DNA from 3 places in the Streptomyces sp. bgisy027 genome. Region 3 is predicted to be linked to each of the others. Evidence: riboswitches for the same ligand, from Rfam matches in the RefSeq annotation. Region 3 holds a riboswitch; each other region holds the start of a gene.

Evidence for each region. Region 3 has a riboswitch for cobalamin ahead of AC3ETA_RS08760 ((2Fe-2S) ferredoxin domain-containing protein). Riboswitches for the same ligand answer to the same signal wherever they lie in the genome.
Region 1: linked by a shared signal. The riboswitch ahead of AC3ETA_RS37860 (SCO2321 family membrane protein) and the one ahead of AC3ETA_RS08760 ((2Fe-2S) ferredoxin domain-containing protein) in region 3 are both predicted to bind cobalamin.
Region 2: linked by a shared signal. The riboswitch ahead of AC3ETA_RS04820 (ribonucleoside-diphosphate reductase subunit alpha) and the one ahead of AC3ETA_RS08760 ((2Fe-2S) ferredoxin domain-containing protein) in region 3 are both predicted to bind cobalamin.

Annotation. Positions count from the first base shown of each region.
Region 1 is NZ_JBYIVZ010000052.1:29,950-36,563, forward strand. It holds gene fxsT (FxSxx-COOH system tetratricopeptide repeat protein) at 1-1,560, shown strand, start outside; gene AC3ETA_RS37855 (alpha/beta fold hydrolase) at 1,640-2,563, opposite strand; adenosylcobalamin-variant (AdoCbl-variant) riboswitch at 3,147-3,241, shown strand; gene AC3ETA_RS37860 (SCO2321 family membrane protein) at 3,367-4,629, shown strand; gene AC3ETA_RS37865 (SCO2322 family protein) at 4,626-5,291, shown strand; gene AC3ETA_RS37870 (energy-coupling factor transporter transmembrane component T) at 5,309-6,481, shown strand; gene AC3ETA_RS37875 (ABC transporter ATP-binding protein) at 6,478-6,614, shown strand, end outside.
Region 2 is NZ_JBYIVZ010000003.1:239,190-245,803, reverse strand. It holds gene AC3ETA_RS04830 (hypothetical protein) at 74-313, shown strand; gene AC3ETA_RS04825 (ribonucleotide-diphosphate reductase subunit beta) at 226-1,239, opposite strand; gene AC3ETA_RS04820 (ribonucleoside-diphosphate reductase subunit alpha) at 1,239-3,674, opposite strand; cobalamin riboswitch at 3,800-3,936, opposite strand; gene AC3ETA_RS04815 (GNAT family N-acetyltransferase) at 3,989-4,495, opposite strand; gene AC3ETA_RS04810 (NACHT domain-containing protein) at 4,652-6,614, shown strand, end outside.
Region 3 is NZ_JBYIVZ010000006.1:174,477-181,090, forward strand. It holds gene AC3ETA_RS08745 (phytoene desaturase family protein) at 1-1,071, opposite strand, end outside; gene AC3ETA_RS08750 (inositol monophosphatase family protein) at 1,172-2,020, opposite strand; gene AC3ETA_RS08755 (gamma-glutamyltransferase family protein) at 2,139-3,965, opposite strand; gene AC3ETA_RS08760 ((2Fe-2S) ferredoxin domain-containing protein) at 4,018-4,443, opposite strand; cobalamin riboswitch at 4,500-4,674, opposite strand; partial or broken gene AC3ETA_RS08765 (3-hydroxyacyl-CoA dehydrogenase family protein) at 4,786-4,911, shown strand; cobalamin riboswitch at 4,905-5,126, shown strand; gene metE (5-methyltetrahydropteroyltriglutamate--homocysteine S-methyltransferase) at 5,282-6,614, shown strand, end outside.

The DNA.
Region 1 (6,614 bases), on a different contig from region 3:
GTGGACCGCAAGTCACGCAGTCTCCGCGTGCACCGCCTGGTGCAGATGTCGGTGCGCCTGAACATGACGGAGGAAGATCAGGAGGCCACGCGGGACGTCGTCTTCCGCACCTTGGTGGCCGCCCGTCCCGAACAGGACGACCCCGAGGACCACAACACCTGGGAGCGCTACCGCATCATCTGGCCTCACCTGGGAACTTCTTGGGCCCTGACAGCACCCGACTACGGCATCCGGAAGCTGATCGTGGACCGAGTTCGCCAGTTGCGCCGCCGCGGCGAGCTGAAGCAGGCGTACGACCTGAGCACGCGCGTGCATCAGGGCTGGCTCGAACACAGCGGACCCGACGAACGCTGGGTGCTGCACATGGGCTTCCAGATCGCCAACATCCTTCGTGCCCAGGGCAGATACCAAGAGGCCCTGGAGCTGGACATGGACGTACTGCACCGCCAGGAAGCGGCCTTGGACAGCCCGCACGACCTCCACATCCTCATGACGTCCGGCGGTGTGGCTGCCGACCTGCGCGGTCTGGGCCGCTACAGCGAGGCACTGGAACGCGACCGGCTCAACCACGAGCAGTTCCTGGAGTTGTTCGGCGAAGACCATCCGCGCAGCCTCATGGCCGCCAACAATTACGCGGTATGCCTACGGGTGTTGGGGCAGTACACGGACGCTCTGCGGCTGGACCGCAAGACTATGGAGACTCGCAACAAGATCCTCGGCCCGGAACATGCCTACACCCGGGCATCAACCATCAGTTACGCCCGCGATCTGCTCGACTGCGGCGACTACGCCGGATCCGAGCTTCCGTTGCGGCGCACCTACGACCAATGCCTCTCCCATCAGCAGTTCGGCCCGTCCGCTCCCACCACCATCAACGCGGGCAAAGCGCTGTCGGGTGCCCTGCACCAGATGGGCCGGGCCCAGGAAGCGGAAGACCTGACACGCACGGTGCTGTCCAACCTTCCCTCCGAGGAAGGGTCGGCCTCGCCCAACCGGTTGCTGCTCCACCTGGGCCTGGCCGGGATCCTGGGCGCGCAGGGTCGTACCGAAGAGGCCGTCGAGCTGGCCCGCCGGGTCCTGGACGACTGCCGTCGGTTCTTCCAAGACCAACACCCCTACACAGCAGCCTGCTACGCGAACCTGGCCGTGCTGCTCTACACGGCCAACGAGGCGGCTTCCTCACTGGCACACGCCGAGCAAGCCGCAAGGGTTTTCGCGGCAATCTTCGACGACGACCACCCGTTCACCCTGATGTGCCGGGTGAACCTGGCCAATGCCCAGGCCGCACTGGGGCAGCGTGGACGGGCCCGCGCTACCTACGAGGAGGTACTGGACCGGCTTCGCGATGTCCTCAACGACGACCAGCACCCCGCCCCACTGGTCTGCGCGGCCAACCTCGCGGTGGTCCTGAACGAGTTGGGAGAGAGCGAGGCGGCCGACCGGCTGCGTGAGGAAGTGCTGGGCGCGATCACTGCGCGACTCGGGGCCGATCATCCCCGCGCTCTGGCCCTGCGCGATTGGAGTCGGTCGGGCTGGGAGTTCGACCCGCACCCGATCTGATCTGCGATGTGCTCGCCCACGTCGGCGAGCACATCGCAACGAACCACTTTCGCGGGCGCGGACGGGCTGCCGGCACCCGCTACACGGCGGCCCCGAAGCGCTCGCGAGCACGGTCACGTAGCCAAGCGAGTATTTCCGGTACGGCCGGCAGCGCGGCGAAGTGAGCCGCCCCCGGCTTCAGCACGGCAGTCGCTGAGGGAATGCGTTCGGCAAGCCATCGGAAGTGGCCGACGGGCGAGAAGGTGTCGTGCTCACCGTGCCACAGCAGCAGCGGGACTTCGACGATCTTGCCTGGCTCGAAGCCCCAGTCCAGCCGGAAGGACAGCACGTCGTCGAGCCACCCGAACGAGGAACGCACCACACTGGTCTCGTAGTTGGCGAGGAGTAGGCCTCGGATCCCACCATGTCCCACCACGGCCTTGTCTGCCGTGGGCATCTCCGGAGTGAGTAACCCCAGCAGTGATTCCGGCTTGTCACGAATGGCATCCGCATTGCTGGCCAGGTTGGCCTTGAGCCTTTCCAAGCACTCCTCGGAACCATCGCGGAGAGCCGCCCGGGCGGCCTTGTAGGCGATGACGTTGGACGGGGCCATCCCCTCGAACCAGTCGAGCCCATCTGCATCGGGGGGAGCGATGCTGACCAGAACGGCAGCACTGGCGACCCTGTCCGGAAGCAGCGCCGCACACGCCAACGCATGCGGCCCGCCGCCGGAACGGCCGAGCACGGAGAACGGTCCAAGATTCAGCTGGTCTGCGATGGCCGCCACATCCGCGGCGGCGTGACGCACGGCGCGGCCTTTTAACCGCTGCGACTCCCCGTACCCCGGCCGGTCATAGGAGATGAGCCGGATGCCGAGTTTGTAGAGAACGCTGGTCCGTGGACGCGGCCCCACCCTGCTGCCCGGAGTGCCATGCAGCAAGAACACCGGGTGGCCCTTCGGGTCCCCCGACGTCTCGAAGAAGAGCAGCCTCTTGCCGTCGCCGCTCTCGACACTTCCCAACACCAGGTGTGCCTCCCGTCGCCAGCGCCGCGGCCGCCCGGAGCAGGACCCGGAGAATCAGCATCCCGCCCGTCAGAGCGCCAGTCGACACACAAACCAGCCGTCATTCGCGACGGACCAAGGGTTTTCCGTAAGACGCAATGCCACGGGGTGACGGTTGCGCGTCCCGAAGGGCCGCTCGCACCGACCAAACGGTAGAGGATTCCCACCCTCCGGCAGGTCATTCCAGCCACACCGATAGCCATTCGGCGCAAAATCCATGTTTGGTTTGACACTTCTGTGATCGCAACGCCCCAGGGCGGCGATCACGCGACCCGAGGGCAGTACCCACATGATGGGGCCACCCGACCCGTCTCGCATCCTGACGTCGGCCGATACCGAACTGTCCGCGAGGAAGGGCCGACGCCGCGGCCGGGATCATGCACACGCCCATCACGAAGCTCGGCAACCCCCTGCAACATCCATGGGCGAAATCCAGCCGAACCGGCCACCCCCGTCCTCCCTCGACACCGGCCCGCCTCCGCCGCCCACAGCCCCCTCTCAGCCCCGGCCTACCCCCGGGTAGAGTGTCGCCGTCGTCATCACACCCGTACGTGGGAAAGCCGGTGCAAATCCGGCGCTGACCCGCAACCGTGAACCGGTCGTCGTCGAAGGCCGGTGAGCCGGATCGCCGCGTACGGGAAGTGACCGGCTCACGCGCCCCGGCAGTCCGCCGGAGTGCGGCACCGTCGAGGTATACGGAGCCGAGCCGCCGGGGGTCTCCCCTGCGCTGCCCGGTTCCCCTTAGGGAAGGGCACCCGCCGATCATGTACGTCCGTCGCAGCGCCGCGGTCCTGGCCGCCGCCGTCGTGATCGGCGCGGCCGCGCCGGCCATAGCCGCCGACTCCTCCCCGTCCGCGTCACCGTCCCCCGCCGGCTCGCCGTCCCCCTCCGCGCCCGCGAAGCCGACGTACCCCGCCGAGCTGTACGGCACCACCGACCCCACCTACGACGGCGTCTGGCGGCAGTCCCTCGCGATGCTCGCGCAGGACACCGTCGGGGTGCAGCCCGCCGAGGGGGCCGTGGACTGGCTGCTCACGCAGCAGTGCGCGAACGGGGCCTTCGCGCCCTACCGTGCCGACGCCGCCGCCGACTGCGATGCCAAGACCCTCGTCGACACCAACAACACGGCCGCCGCCGTCCAGGCGCTCGTCGCGCTCGGCGGGCACGACGCCGCCGCCTCCAAGGCCGTGACCTGGCTGAAGTCCGTCCAGAACAAGGACGGCGGCTGGGGTTACCTGCCGGGCGGGGCCAGCGACACCAACTCGACGTCCGTGGTGATCGGCGCGCTCGCGGCCGCCGGTGAGAAGCCGGCGGACGTCCGCAAGGACGGGAAGACGGCCTACGACGCGCTCGACAAGCTCGTCCTGCCGTGCAAGGGCGACGGCGCAGGCGCCTTCGCCTTCCAGCCCGACAAGAACGGCAAGCTGCTCGCCAACGCCGACGCCACCGCGGCCGGCGTCCTCGGCTCCCTCGGCAAGGGCCTCGTCGTGAGCCCCGGCAAGGACGCGCCGGCCACGCGATGCGTGAGCGACGGTCTCCCGGCCTCGCAGCAGGCCGCCGTCAACGGCGCCGCCTACCTCACCGACGCCCTCGCCAAGGACGGCCACCTCACGTCCGCCCTCCCGGGCGCCGAGGACCAGCCCGACTACGGCAACACCGCCGACGCGGTCGTGGCGCTGGCCGCCCTTTCCGGTGCCGATGCCGCCGAGAAGCCGCTGCGCTGGCTGGAGCGGAACTCCGCGAAGTGGGCGAAGCAGAGCGGCCCGGCTGCCTACGCCCAGCTGATCCTCGCCGCCCACGCCACCGGCACCGACCCCCGCGACTTCGGCGGCGCCGACCTGGTGAAGCAGCTCAACGCCACGGGCCCCGCGCCGCAGGCCGCCACAAAGGCCGCGGACAAGGACGCCGAGAAGGACGAGAAGGGCGACAGTCCCTTCGGTGTCTGGTGGTACGTCGGCATCTTCCTCGTCGTCGGCGTCGGCATCGGCTTCCTGCTGAGCGGCCGCAAGAAGGGCCCCCAGGCGTGATCCGCCGCTTGCTCGCCCCGCTCCTGGCCGCGCTGGTCCTGCTGACCGGCGCGGCCCAGGGCGCGCAGGCGGCCGGCTACCGCTACTGGTCCTTCTGGGAGCGCCAGGGCGACACCTGGATCTACGCCACCCAGGGCCCCTCCCTCGCCCGCCCCTCCGACGGTGACGTCCAGGGCTTCCGATTCGCCGTGAGCGAGGACTCGAAGGACGCGACGCAGCCCAGGGGTGCGGCCGAGTTCGCGGTGATCTGCGCCAGGACGCCCGCCGAGGACGGCAGGAAGCGGGTCGCCCTGATCATCGACTTCGGTACGGCGGCCGACGCCCCGTCCGGCGAGACGCCCCCTGCCCGCCGCACCGCGTGCGCCCGGGTGGCTCCCGACGCGACGACCGCCGAGGCCCTGGCGGCCGTCGCCAAGCCCCTGCGCTACGACACCAACGCCCTGCTGTGCGCGATCACCGGGTATCCGCGGAAGGGCTGCGGCGATCAGGTGTCGGGCGGCGGCCGGGAGACCGGGAAGCCGACCGCGGCCGGGCAGACCGCCACCGCGGCCGAGGACGACTCGGACGGCGGGCTCTCGCTGGGCCTGGTCGCGGGCGCCGCCGTGGTCGTGGTGCTGGGGGCGGCGGCGGTCTGGCAGGCACGGCGGCGCGGGGATGGCTAGCCGAGCGGAGCTTCGCGATGCCTAGCCGTGCGGAGCCGCCCAGGGGTGCGCAGACGCGGCGGGCGGCCCGGCCGGTGCCGTCCGCCGCCGCCCTTCGCCCGAACCACCGCGCCCCTCTCCACCCCGGCGCCTGGTGGCTCTGGGCCCTCGCCCTCGGTACCGCCGCCACCCGCACCACCAACCCCCTCCTGCTCGCCCTCCTCATCGCGACCTCCGCCTACGTCGTGGCGACCTGCCGCCCGAACGCCCCCTGGGCCCGCTCCTACTCCGTCTTCTTCAAGCTGGCCCTGGCCGTCCTCCTCATCCGCCTCGTCTTCGCCGTGGCCCTCGGCTCCCCGCTCCCCGGCACCCACGTGATCGTCGCCCTCCCCGAGATCCCCCTCCCCGACTGGGCGCAGGGGATCCGCCTGGGCGGCAAGGTCACCGTCGAGACCGTGCTCATCGCCCTCTACGACGGCCTGCGCCTGGCGACGCTCCTCATCTGCGTGGGCGCGGCGAACTCCCTCGCCAACCCCACCCGCCTGCTCAAGTCCCTGCCCGGCGCGCTCTACGAGATCGGCGTGGCGGTCGTCGTCGCCCTCACCTACGCCCCCAACCTCATCGCCGACGTCCAGCGGCTGCGCGCCGCCCGCCGGCTGCGCGGCCGGCCCGACAGCGGTGTCCGGGGCCTCCTCCAGGTGGCGCTGCCTGTCCTGGAGGGGGCGTTGGAGCGGTCGGTCGCGCTCGCCGCCGCGATGGACGCGCGCGGCTACGGCCGTACCGCCGACGTCCCGCCCCGCGTCCGCCGTACGACGACCGCGCTCACCCTCGGCGGCCTGCTGGGCGTCTGCGCCGGGACGTACGGGCTCCTCACCGCCGAAGGCGGCACCTACGGCCTCCCGGTCCTCCTCGCCGGAGTCGTCGCCGCCCTCGCGGGCCTGCGCCTGGGCAGTCGGCGTTCCCCGCGCACCCGTTACCGCCCCGACCGCTGGGACACCCACGCCTGGCTGGTCGCCGGTTCCGGCGCGGCGGTCGCCGCCCTGCTGACCCTGGCCGCACACCGTGCCCCGGAAGCCCTGAATCCCGGCGTGATCCCCCTCGTCGCCCCCGCCCTCCCCCTGTGGCCCGCGGCAGCGGTCCTCCTCGGCCTCCTCCCGGCCTTCGTCAGCCCCACGCCCCGCACTCCCGCCGCCCCCAAGGAGCCGTCGTGATCCGCTTCGAGAACGTCTCCGTGACGTACGACGGCGCCGCCGAACCCACCGTCCGTGGCGTGGACTTCGCGGTCCCGGAGGGCGAACTGGTGCTGCTCGCCGGCCCGTCCGGGGTCGGCAAGTCCACCGTGCT
Region 2 (6,614 bases), on a different contig from region 3:
GGTGGCAGTAAATCGATGGTGTGAGGCAGTCCTGCCACTGTTCGTAAGGAGTGTCCGGCACGACAGTGGTGTCATGAATACGGAACAGGCACAGACACTGCTCGCCCTGGTCGTCGTCCTCGGGATGTTCGTCCTCCTGGCCCTCCCGTCACTGATCGGCGCGGCGCGCGACCGGCGCATCGACCGTCAGATCAGGGAGGCCCAGGAGCGCGACAGGGCCGAGGCTCAGAAGTCCTCGTCCAGGTCGACGGTGCCCTCCACCGCGACCTGGTACGCCGACGGACGCCGCTCGAAGAAGTTGGTGAGCTCCTGAACACCCTGCAGCTCCATGAAGGAGAAGGGGTTCTCGGAGCCGTACACCGGAGCGAAGCCGAGCCGCGTCAGACGCTGATCGGCGACACACTCCAGGTACTGCCGCATCGAGTCGGTGTTCATGCCCGGGAGGCCGTCACCGCACAGGTCGCGCGCGAACTGCAGCTCGGCCTCGACGGCCTCCCTCAGCATGTCGGTGACCTGCTGCTGGAGCTCGTCGTCGAAGAGCTCCGGCTCCTCCTTGCGGACGGTGTCGACCACGTCGAACGCGAAGGACATGTGCATGGTCTCGTCACGGAACACCCAGTTGGTGCCGGTGGCCAGACCGTGCAGCAGACCCCGGCTGCGGAACCAGTAGACGTACGCGAAGGCGCCGTAGAAGAACAGGCCCTCGATGCACGCGGCGAAGCAGATCAGGTTCAGCAGGAAGCGGCGCCGGTCGGCCTTGGTCTCCAGGCGGTCCAGCTTCTCGACCTCGTTGATCCACTTGAAGCAGAACCCGGCCTTCTCGCGGATCGAGGGGATGTTCTCGACGGCGTCGAAGGCCGCCGCCCTGTCCTGCGGGTCGGGCAGATAGGTGTCGAGCAGCGTCAGATAGAACTGGACGTGCACGGCCTCCTCGAACAGCTGGCGCGACAGGTACAGGCGCGCCTCCGGGGAGTTGATGTGCTTGTACAGCGTCAGCACCAGGTTGTTCGCCACGATCGAGTCGCCGGTCGCGAAGAAGGCGACCAGCCGGCCGATGAGGTGCTGCTCGGCGGGCGTCAGCTTGGCGAGGTCGGCGACGTCCGAGTGGAGGTCGACCTCCTCCACGGTCCAGGTGTTCTTGATGGCGTCCCGGTAGCGCTCGTAGAAGTCCGGGTAGCGCATGGGACGCAGGGTCAGTTCGAAGCCCGGGTCGAGGAGATGGGTGTTACGGGTACTCATTACTGGCAGGCCTCGCAGGACTCGGGGTTCTCAAGGGAGCAGGCGACGGCGTCGGGCTCGGCGACCTGCTGGACGGGGACGGTCTTCTCGGACTGGGCGGCCTGGCCCTGGGCGGCGCGGGCGATGCGGGTCGCCGGGCGCGAGCGCAGGTAGTACGTCGTCTTCAGGCCCGACTTCCAGGCGTACGCGTACATCGAGGAGAGCTTGCCGATGGTCGGCGTCTCCAGGAACAGGTTCAGGGACTGCGACTGGTCGAGGAACGGGGTGCGGGCCGCCGCCATGTCGATCAGGCCGCGCTGCGGGATCTCCCACGCCGTGCGGTACAGCGCCCGTACGTCCGCCGGGATCCAGGCGAAGTCCTGCACCGAGCCGTTGGCCTCGCGCAGCGCCTCGCGGGTGCGGGCGTCCCAGACACCCAGCGCCTTCAGCTCGTCGACCAGGTAGGAGTTGACCTGGAGGAACTCACCGGAGAGCGTCTCGCGCTTGAACAGGTTGGACACCTGGGGCTCGATGCACTCGTAGACACCGGCGATGGAGGCGATGGTGGCGGTCGGCGCGATGGCGAGCAGCAGGCTGTTGCGCAGGCCCGTCGTGGTGATCCGCTCGCGCAGCGCCGCCCAGCGCTCCGGCCAGGTGAGCTCGACGCCGTAGTGGTCGGGGTGCAGCACGCCCCGGGCGGTACGGGTCTTCTCCCAGGCCGGCAGCGGGCCGCTGCGCTCGGCGAGGTCGGCGGACGCCTCGTACGCGGCGAGCATGATCCGCTCGGCGATGCGCGTGGAGAGCTGTCTCGCCTCGGCCGAGTCGAACGGCAGCCGCAGCTTGAAGAAGACGTCCTGGAGGCCCATCGCGCCCAGGCCCACCGGCCGCCACTTGGCGTTCGAGCGCCCCGCCTGCTCGGTCGGGTAGAAGTTGATGTCGACGACGCGGTCGAGGAAGGTGACGGCGGTGCGGACCGTCTCGTCCAGGCGCTCCCAGTCGATCTCCCCGCCGCTCACGAAGGCGCCGAGGTTGACCGACCCCAGGTTGCAGACCGCCGTCTCGCCGTCGTCGGTGACCTCCAGGATCTCCGTGCAGAGGTTGGAGGAGTGCACGACATGGCCCGGCAGGGCGGTCTGGTTGGCGGTGCGGTTGGCGGCGTCCTTGAAGGTCATCCAGCCGTTGCCGGTCTGCGCGAGGGTGCGCATCATGCGGCCGTAAAGGTCGCGGGCCGGGATGGTCCTGCGCGCGAGCCCTTGCTCCTCGGCCTTGCGGTAGGCCGCGTCGAACTCCTCGCCCCACAGGTCGACGAGCTCGGGCACGTCGGCGGGGGAGAACAGGGACCACTGGCCGTCGGCGTTGACCCGGCGCATGAACTCGTCCGGGATCCAGTGCGCGAGGTTCAGGTTGTGCGTACGGCGGGCGTCCTCACCGGTGTTGTCCCGCAGCTCCAGGAACTCCTCGATGTCGGAGTGCCAGGTCTCCAGGTAGACCGCGGCCGCGCCCTTGCGCCGGCCGCCCTGGTTCACGGCGGCGACCGAGGCGTCCAGCGTCTTCAGGAACGGGACGATGCCGTTGGAGTGCCCGTTGGTGCCGCGGATCAGCGAACCCCGGGAGCGGATGCGGGAGTACGACAGGCCGATGCCGCCGGCGTGCTTCGAGAGGCGGGCGACCTGGTGGTAGCGGTCGTAGATGGAGTCGAGCTCGTCGTTGGGGGAGTCCAGGAGGTAGCAGGACGACATCTGGGGGTGGCGGGTGCCGGAGTTGAAGAGCGTGGGGGAGGACGGCAGATAGTCGAGCCTGCTCATCAGGCCGTAGAGCGCGGCGACTTCGTCGACGGAGCGGGGGGTGTCGTCCTCGGCGAGACCGGCGGCGACGCGCAGCATGAAGTGCTGGGGCGTCTCGATCACCTTGCGGGTGATGGGGTGCCGCAGGAGGTACCTGCTGTGCAGGGTGCGCAGGCCGAAGTAGCCGAAGCGGTCGTCGGCGGCCGTGTCCACCAGAGCGTCCAGGCGGGCCGCGTGCAGGCGCGCGAACTCGGCGGTGCGGTCGGCGATGAGGCCCTCGCGGTGGCCGACCGCGACCGACTCGGTGAAGGACGTCACACCCTGCGAGGCGGCCTCGGCGGCGATGGAGATGGTCAGCAGCCGGGCGGCGAGCCTGCTGTAGGCGGGGTCCTCGGAGATGAGCCCGGCCGCCGCCTCGGTGGCCAGCTCGCGCAGCTCCGCCTCGTCGGCCCGGGCGGACCGGCCGCGCAGCGCGGCGGCGGCGACCCGGCCGGGGTCGGCGTCGGGGAGGTCGGCGGTCAGCTCGGTCAGGAGCCGCAGCAGATCGGAGGGCCGGCCCGCAGGGTCTCCGTCGAGGGCGGCGGCGGGAGACGGCAGGGCGGTTCCGGGGGCGTCCGCGTCGGTCGGGACCGATGGGACGACTGAGGCCGGGTCTGCTGGCGCGATGGTCACGTGGGGGCTCTCCCTCGCTCGGCACGGGGGCCTTGCGGAGGGCAGGGGGCAGCACACGAGCGCACACGGCGTCGCGTCCACCGGCCCATTCCACGAGGCCCGGACGTCAGGGCGCACCGGCCGGTCGGCCGGGCGCGCTGTCGGCAGGTCCTCGGACTGACTCCTGTGCACGACTGAGGGAACAGACGTGCACAAGTACACCGTTGCGGGACAGTTCCGGATTCGCACCGGATTCCCCTGCGGCGACAGCGAGCATGAGCATACATCTTGTGCTCGCCCGCCACGCCACCCCCAGATGTTGTGTCGCGCTGGTTTCAGAGCGTCAACTCATAGGTGAGAAGAGTGATGTCGTCGAGCTGCGGGAGCGGATTCCAGTCCCGCTCGGGTGTGCGAACAAAACCCAGCCGTTCGTAGATGCGATGGGCGCCGTGCATGGTGCGCTGGGTCGACAGGACGATCCGTACGCAGCCCTCCGTGGCCCGGGCGCGGTCGACGCAGGCGCGGACGAGGGCCTCGCCGGCGCCGCGTCCACGGCCCGCGCGGTCGACGGCGAGCATCCGGATCTCGGCCTCGCCGGGGAGCGCGATGTCGGCCATGGGGCCGCCGCTCGGCACGAAGGTCACCCCGCCCAGCAGCCGGCCGTCCGCGACGGCCACGAGTACCTCGGCGGCGGTCGCGCGCTTGGCCACGTCCCTGAGTTCGCCGAGGTACGCGTCACTCTCGCCGAAGTCGAGGAGCCCGTCGTGGAGATAGGCCCGGGCGGTGATCTCGCCGAGCGCGTCGAACTCACCGGGTTCCGCCGGCCGGATCGCGATGTCCATGGGCCCGAGTCTGCCGGACGGCCGGGCGGACGGGCCCGGGGTTTTGTGCCGAGGGCCGCCGGGTTGCGGGGAGTTCCGGGAGTGCTTCCATGGAGATAGGTGTCGGCGCCCCGCGGTCGCTCCGTTTCGAGAGCCGTTCTCGGAAGGAGACGAACGATGACGAGGGTCGTCGGCAGCCCGCCCGGCAAGAAGCGGCCGCGCAACGCGCCGATGGCGACGCTGGCTCCGAGGCGGGCGGCCAACCGGGTCAGGCAGGGGTTCGTGGGCCACCGGCACAGGCTGACCACGCGCCTGGAGGCCCGCGGTGGAAGCACCCGCCCCAAGAAGTGGCGCCGGTGGTTCACCTACACCAACGCCACCCGGGCCGTCTGGACGGTGGCGGTGCTCGCCGTGGTCGCCTGGGTGGTGGAGGGCCTGTACATCGTGATCCGGGGCCGCACGACACCCTTCGAGAAGTGGCGGCAGGGCAACGACGGCTTCGAGACGGTCATGCGCTTCGTGGGCCCGGTGCTCGCCGCGTCGCTCGCCGCCGCGCTCTTCCTGTTCTGGTGGTACCGGTGGACCAAGCGGCGCTATCTCGCCAAGGCACGCGACGACCCCCACCGACTGGTCCTCACGGCCGGCCCGGACACCGCCGAGATCGTGGGCCGGGAGGAGATCGCCCAGGTCATCGCCGAGCGGCTGCGCGAGCGCGACACGCGCCGGCCCTATCTGCTGGTCGGCGGCGTCGGTGTGGGCAAGACCGCCGTCCTGGTACGGCTCACCGAACTGCTCGCGGAGCAGAACGCCGTACCCGTGCCGATCCGGCTGCGGGACGCGAACGGCGGCAGTGACCTGAACTTCGAACGCATGGCCAAGGAGCGCTTCATCGACGAGGCACCCCGGGGCATCCTCGCGCGCACCAAGACCGAGCGGGTCTGGCAGCAACTGCTCGCCGACGACAAGCCGGTCGTCATCGCCGACGGGCTGGAGGAGGCGCTCCTCGGCGACGGCCTCCAGCAGAACCGGGACAACATCATCCGGCGGGCCATCGAACGTGCCTACGAGGAGAAGCTGCCCCTCGTCATCGCCTCCCGGCCGCACAGCCCGCTGGAGAGCACCCCGGCCGCGATCGTGGAGCTGGAACCGCTCAGCGAGGAGGAGGCCCTGCGGTTCGTCCAGGCGCGCGTGCCGGAGACGGACGAGCGCCGCGTCGACTGGATCGTGGAGACGGCGGAGGTGACCGAGTCGCCCGTCTACCTCCAGATCGCCCGTGAACTGCACCGTCACGGCGCCCTGGAACACGACCGGCCGGACAACGACCCGCAGCACATGAACACCCGCAGCCGTGACCGCGGCACGCTGCGGCTGTGGCTGCTGGAGACCTGGGACGAGGCGCTGTGCCAGGGTCGGCTGCGCCGGGACGTCGCCCTGAGCCAGCGCGACCGCCGCGACGCCGTCGAGGTGGTCTCCGCCCTGGCCTGCGTGGGACTGCTCCAGGACAAACTGGAGGTCGGCCTCGGGGAACTGCTCGACTCGGACGTCCACCCCGGTCCGATGCGGCGCGCGCAGGCCCGTGCCGAGCACCTGCGGGCCGGCGGACGCGCCTTCGACCGGTACGGCAGGCGCGGGAACGTCTTCTCCGAATGGCACCGGCAGCAGATCTGGGACGTGCTGTGCCGGCGGATCAGCCCGCAGGAGAGGAGGCGGTTGCGCGGGGGCAACATGGACCAGTGCCGCGCGGCCCTCGCCCGGATCGCACGCAACGCCGACAAGCTCGGCCTGGTGGAGGGCTTCGAGCGCAGGGTCCGTTTCCCGCACAGCATCATCCAGGCCTACTTCGGCTACCGCGTGCTGCGGCGGCTGGGCGAGCGGGGCGCCGGCGAGCTCGTCGAGCACGTGCTCCAGCCGCCCGGACCCAGCCGTGAACTGCTCATGGCCCTGGTGCTGTTGTCGCGCCGCCGGGCGGCCGGGGTCAAGGCCCGCCGGGAAGGCGTCCGGGCCGAGGTGACGAAGGAGATCGGGGAACGGCTCCGCCGCTCACGTATGCGCGGGCACACCCTGGCCCACCGGCTCTGCAAGGCCGCGGAACGCCGCACGGACGACCCGAAGGCGCTCGACCACTACGCGGCCGCCGTGG
Region 3 (6,614 bases):
TCCGTACGCCCAGAAGACCTGCTTGCCCTCGGGGGCGCGGGAAGGGTCGACGACACCGGGCTGCACGGTGATCATGAACGGCTTGTCGGGTGCCCGGCCCTGCCGGGACGCGGCGCGCAGGGCGGCGTCGATCTCCGCGCTGTTCCCGCCGATCTGCACGGTGCCGGCGCGGCGGGCCTCCGGCGCGGTCCACGGCACCGGGCCGTCCAGCGCGTAGTCGATCTTGAAGACGCCGGGGCCGTAGCGATAGCCCTCGTAGTAGTTGCCGAGGCCGGCGATGCGGGCCAGGGCGGTGGGCGAGGTGTCGAAGACGTACGCGCGCGCGGGCGGCAGGTCGTCGAGCCGCTTGACCTCGTAGTCGGTGTGGACGCTGCCGCCGAGGTCCTCCAGGTACGCGGTGAGCGCGTCGGAGATGGACTGCGAGCCGCCGCGGGCAAGGGGCCAGCCGCGGGCGTGCGCGGCGAGGGCGAAGACCAAGCCGATGGCGCCGGTGGCGAAGCCGCCGAGGGGGGCCATGACGTGCGCGACGAGACCGGAGAAGAGGGTCTTGACCTGCTCGTCCCTGAAGCGCCGCATCAGCCACGTGGACGGCGGCAGCCCGACCAGGCCGAACCGGGCGAGGGTGACCGGGTCGCGGGGCAGCGCGGTGAGCGGCAGGGACATGAAGTCGCGGGCCAGGGTGTCCCACTTGGGCAGGAACGGTTCGACGAGCCTGCGGTACGGTCCCGCGTCGCGCGGGCCGAAGGAAGCCGCGGTCTCGGCGACGGACCGGGACAGCACGGCGGCGGTGCCGTCGGCGAAGGGGTGCGCCATCGGCAGGTCGGGGTGCAGCCACTCCAGGCCGTAGCGGTCCAGGGGCATGGTCCGGAACACGGGTGAGTTGATGCCGAGGGGGTGCGCGGCGGAGCACGGGTCGTGACGGAAGCCGGGGAGGGTCAGCTCCTCCGTACGGGCGCCTCCGCCGACGGTGTCGCGTGCCTCGAACACGGCCACGGAGAAGCCGCGGCGGGCCAGCTCCACGGCAGCGGTCAGTCCGTTCGGCCCCGCTCCCACCACGACCGCATCGAGCATCGACGGCACCTTCGGACTCCTTCGTCAGCCGACGGCCTTGAAGGATCAGGATATGCCGGGGCACTGACGGCGCAGGGCGCGGGCGGCTTCGCCCTGGGGGTCAGCGCACCCCGCCGGACAGCAGTCCCGCCACCCGACGGGCCGTGGCCGCGTCCCGCGCCGCCGTGAACGGCAGTGCGTTGCCGCCGGTGATCCGGAACGGCTCGCCCGTGCGGGTCAGGTGGGCGCCGCCCGCCTCCTCGACCAGGAGGATGCCCGCGGCGTGGTCCCAGGCGGCCTCCCAGCTGAACGCGGTCGCGTCCAACTCGCCCCGTGCGACGGCCAGATACTCCAGGCCGGCCGATCCGCAGGAGCGCGGTGCGACGCCGTCGGTCCACAAACCGAGCAGGCCGCGCTTTTGGTCATCGGTCGTGTAGTCCGGGTGGGACGTGGCGATTTCGAGGTCACGGCCGGGTTCCGGCGCGCCGGACCGCAGCCGTACGCCGTCGAGGTGGGCGCCCCGGCCACGTACCGCCGTGGCGAGTTGGTCGCGGGCCGGGGCGTAGGTCCAGGAGGCGAGCAGGACGCCGTGCCGGGCGAGCGCGACCAGCGTGCAGAAGCCGGTGTCGCCGTTCACGAACTGGCGGGTGCCGTCGACGGGGTCGATGATCCAGACCGGCGCGTCGCCGCGTATCGCCTCGTACGACGCCGGGTCGGCGTGCACGGCCTCCTCGCCGACCACGACCGAGCCGGGCAGGAGCGCGCTGAGGGCTCCGGTGAGGAACCGCTCGGCGAGCCGGTCGGCGTCGGTGACCAGGTCGTGCGGTCCGCTCTTCTGGTCGATCTCGTGCTCGGCGAGCTGCCGGAAGCGGGGCATGATCTCGGCCGCGGCCGCCTTGCGGACCGCTTCCTCCACGTCGGCCGAGTGCTGTGCGAGAAACTCTTCGATGGTTTCGTTGTATTCGATCACGCGTCAATAAGAACACGACCCTCTGACAGTCCCTGCCCGCCGGGTGGCCGGCGGATGGCATCGACGTGAACATGAGGGGCCGGTATCAGCAGGTCGGAAGCCCGGGGGCGGCGTTTCCTCAGCGCCCGACCGCGTATCCCTGCATGCCGCGCGGATTCGCCGCGGCCGACAGGACGCCGGTCTCCGGGTCCCGTGCCACCACGCACAGCCGGCCCTCCGACCAGGCGTCACCGACGGTCACCTCGTGACCGCGCCGCCGCAGCTCCTCCACCACCGCGGCGTCCGTCCGGGACTCCACGGTGACGCTCCCCGGTCGCATCCCGCGCGGGTGGAAGGAGCCGGGGAAGCTGTCGTTGTGCCAGTTCGGGGCGTCGATCGCGCCCTGGAGGTCGAGACCGCCGCGGACCGGGCCGCGCAGGGCGACGGCGAGGAGGAAGTGCAGCTGCCACTGGTCCTGCTGGTCCCCGCCGGGTGTGCCGAAGGCCATGACGGGCACCCCGTCGCGCAGGGCGATCGAGGGCGTGAGGGTGGTGCGGGGCCGCCGGCCCGGCGTCAGGGAGTTCGGCAGGCCCTCCTCCAACCAGGTCATCTGGAGCCGCGTGCCGAGCGGGAAACCCAGCTCGGGCACGAGGGGGTTGGACTGGAGCCAGCCGCCGCTGGGGGTCGCCGCGATCATGTTGCCCCAGCGGTCGACGATGTCGAGGTGGCAGGTGTCGCCCCGGGTCCCGCCGTCGGCGGCGACATCGGGCTCCCCCGGCACCGGGGACGTGGGGCGCTTGGCGACGGTCGGTTCCCCCGCGCCCGGCGCGTCGGAGGCGGGCCGGACGTCGGCCGCCACGCGCGCGTGCGCGGACAGTCGCGGGGTGCGGCCGCCCGGGCTGCCGGGCCGCATCTCGTGGGACGCCTTCTCGCCGATCAGCTCCCGCCGGTCGGCGTTGTACTCGTCCGACAGCAGGTCGGCCAGCGGCACCTCGGCCGCGTCGCCGTACCAGGCCTCCCGGTCGGCCATGGCCAGCTTGCAGCCCTCGATCAGCAGGTGGACGTACTCGGCGGACCCGTACCGCGGCAGCTCGGGCGGGAGCAGCGCGAGCTGCTGGAGGAGGACGGGGCCCTGGCTCCAGGGGCCGGCCTTGCACACGGTCCAGCCGTTCCAGTCGTACGTCGCCGGCGCCTCGTAGGTCGCGGACCAGCCGGCGAGGTCGGCGGCCGTGAGCGTGCCGGAGTGCCGCTCGCCGCTGGTGTCCACGGTCGGGCGGCCGGCCTGCCGTACCAGGGCCTCGGCGATGAATCCGGACCGCCACACCTCGCGCGCGGCCTCGATCTGGGCGATCCGGTCGCCTGCGCCCGACACCTCGTCGAGCAGCCGCTTCCAGGTGGCGGCGAGGGCGGGATTGCGGAACGGCTCCCCGGGGCGGGGCGCCCGGCCGCCCGGCAGATACACCTCGGCCGAGGAGAGCCACTCCGTCTCGAACAGCTCCCGCACGGTCTCCACCGTCTCGCCGACCCGCTCCACGGGCGCGTGCCCGTGTTCGGCGTACCCGATGGCGTACCGCAGCACCTCCGCAAGGGGCTGGGTCCCGTGGTCCCGCAGCAGCAGCATCCAGGCGTCGAAGGCGCCGGGCACGGCGGCGGCCAGCGGCCCGGTCCCCGGCACCAGTTCCAGTCCGAGTCCCCGGTAGTGCGCGACGGTCGCCCCGGCCGGCGCCGGACCCTGCCCGCACAGCACCCGTACCTCGCCGCCCGCCGGGGCGAGAAGGATCGGCACCTCGCCGGCCGGACCGTTCAGGTGCGGCTCGACCACGTGCAGCACGAACGCGCCCGCCACCGCGGCGTCGTACGCGTTGCCCCCGCGCTCCAGCACCGCCATCGCGGACTGCGAGGCGAGCCAGTGCGTGGAGGACACCATGCCGAAGGTGCCCTGGAGGGTGGGACGGGTGGTGAACATCGGGTCTGTCACCTCGCTGTCGCGCGGATCGGTCCTTCCGATCTTCAGGCACTCACTGTTCGGGGTTCAACCTTCCGGCGTCCCCGGCCCGCCGGGGCGGTGTGAAGGTGTAGAGGTCGAGGACGTCAGGGCAGGGCGCGACGCCGGGGCCGCCGGCCCTGACCCAGGTGATGACGTCCTCGGTGGCCTCGGGGTCGTTCACGAGGCCGAGCCAGACCGGGCGGGCGCCGGCCGCGCGGGCGGCTGCGGACGGCTGGACGACGATCACGTTGGCGTGCTCGCACACGTCGAGGCAGCCGGAGACGCGCACGGGCACGTTGTCGGCGAGGCGAGCGGTCTGCCGCGCGTGGTCGACCCCGGTCACCTTCGGGGTGCCGCAGCAGCAGTCCCGGCAGACGACGACACGGCACGGTGCGGGTGCGGCGGCGGTGGGTGCCGGAGGGTCGGTGGGCGCGGGGCGGGAGGGGAGCACGGGCATGCCTCGGGTGTCGGGGCTCGTACGCGGAGCCTGGCCTACGGACGTCCTCCCCGCCCGGGGGCGTGAAGGTGCCAGCAGGTCTTCGGACTCGGGTTCGTCCGGTCGGGGCGCCTTCCCGGTCTCCCAGTGGCGCGTGCCCCGCCCGTCCCCCTCACCGCTGCGCGTCAGTTCCGGATTCGCACCGGATTCCCTGGCCTCGGTTGTGGCTCGACTGGCCCGCCGAGGCTATCAACTCCGCATGCCGCTCAGGTCGTGCGCCCGGTCACGGGGTACGGCACGAACGTGCTGGTGTTCTCGTCGACGCGCAGGGTCCGCCCGAGGAGCGGCGCGGCCCGCCGGGGGTCCCTCTACGACGCGTTCAAGGAGCCCCTGTATGCCCCTCCCCCGTTGCCGCTGCGGATGGTCGAGGCGGGGCTGCTGGGCCGCAGGAGCGGGCGGGGGTTCCACACGTACGGCCGGGTAGGCTGATCCGTGCAGCTGGTTCGCCCCGTCCGCCAGGCGGGGTGTCGTAAGAGGGAACCCGGTGGAAATCCGGGACTGCCCCGCAGCGGTGAGCGGGAACGACCGCCGTCATGAGCACTGAGCCCGACGTACCGGGCCTGGGAAGCGACGGCCATTAGGAGTCCTCAGGAGATGAGGACGTGCCCGCGAGTCCGAAGACCTGCCAACTGCCCGCGCGCGAACCACTCGTGCGCGGACATCCCGGTGACCTCGAGGGCGGGTCGGCGTACATGACCGAGCGGACGGCCCTGCGGCCGCTGCCGTCCGGTCCGTCACCCCTTCGCACTCTCGTCCCGTCGCCGGGATCTCAGGGAATCGTCTCGCGAAGGAGATCTCCGTGACCACCAAGCCCACAGCCGCGGCAGCACGGGCCACCGTGTACGGCTACCCCCGTCAGGGCCCGGACCGGGAACTGAAGAAGGCGATCGAGGGCTACTGGAAGGGCCGCGTCACCGCCGACGCCCTCCGAGCCACCGCCGCCGAACTGCGCCGGGCCAACTGGCGCCGCCTCGCCGACGCCGGCATCCACGAGGTGCCCACCGGCGACTTCTCGTACTACGACCACGTCCTGGACACCAGCGTCGCCCTCGGCGCGATCCCCGAGCGGCATCGCGTCGCCGTCGAGACCGACGCCCTGGACGGCTACTTCGCCATGGCCCGCGGCACGCAGGACGTCGCGCCGCTGGAGATGACGAAGTGGTTCGACACCAACTACCACTACCTCGTACCGGAGTTGGGCCCGGACACGGTCTTCACGGCGGACTCGGCCAAGCAGGTCGCCGAGCTCAGGGAGGCCCTGGCGCTGGGCCTGACCGCCCGGCCCGTCCTCGTCGGCCCGGTCACCTACCTCCTGCTCGCCAAGCCGGCGCCCGGTGTCGCCGCGGACTTCGAGCCGCTCACCCTGCTGGACCGGCTGCTGCCGGTGTACGCGCGGATCCTGGCCGACCTGCGCGCGGCGGGCGCCGAGTGGGTCCAGCTGGACGAGCCTGCGCTCGTCCAGGACCGCACCCCGGCCGAGCTGAACGCCGCCGGGCGCGCCTACCGTGACCTCGGCGCGGGCACGGACCGGCCGAAGCTGCTGGTCGCCTCCTACTTCGACCGGCTCGGCAAGGCGCTGCCCGTGCTGGCGAAGGCGCCGGTCGAGGGGCTGGCGCTCGACTTCACCGAGGCCGCGGGCGCCAACCTCCAGGCGCTGGCCGCGGTCGGCGGACTGCCCGGCAGGCGGCTGGTCGCCGGTGTCGTCAACGGCCGCAACGTCTGGGTCAACGATCTGTCGGCGTCGCTCGCCACGCTCGGCACCCTGCTGGGCCTCGCTGACCGGGTCGACGTCGCGGCCTCGTGCTCCCTGCTGCACGTGCCGCTGGACGCGGCGGCCGAGCGCGACATCGAGCCGCAGATCCGGCGCTGGCTGGCCTTCGCCCGGCAGAAGACCGCCGAGGTCGTCACCCTCGCCAGGGGCCTCGCCCAGGGCACCGGCGCGATCACCGCCGAACTCGCCGCGAACCGGGCCGACCTGGCCTCCCGCGCCGGCTCCCCGATCACCCGCGACGCGGCCGTACGGTCCCGTGCCGCGGCCGTCACCGCCGAGGACTCCCGCCGCTCGCAGCCGTACGCCGAACGGGCCGCGGCCCAACGCGCCCATCTCAGGCTGCCGTTGCTGCCGACGACCA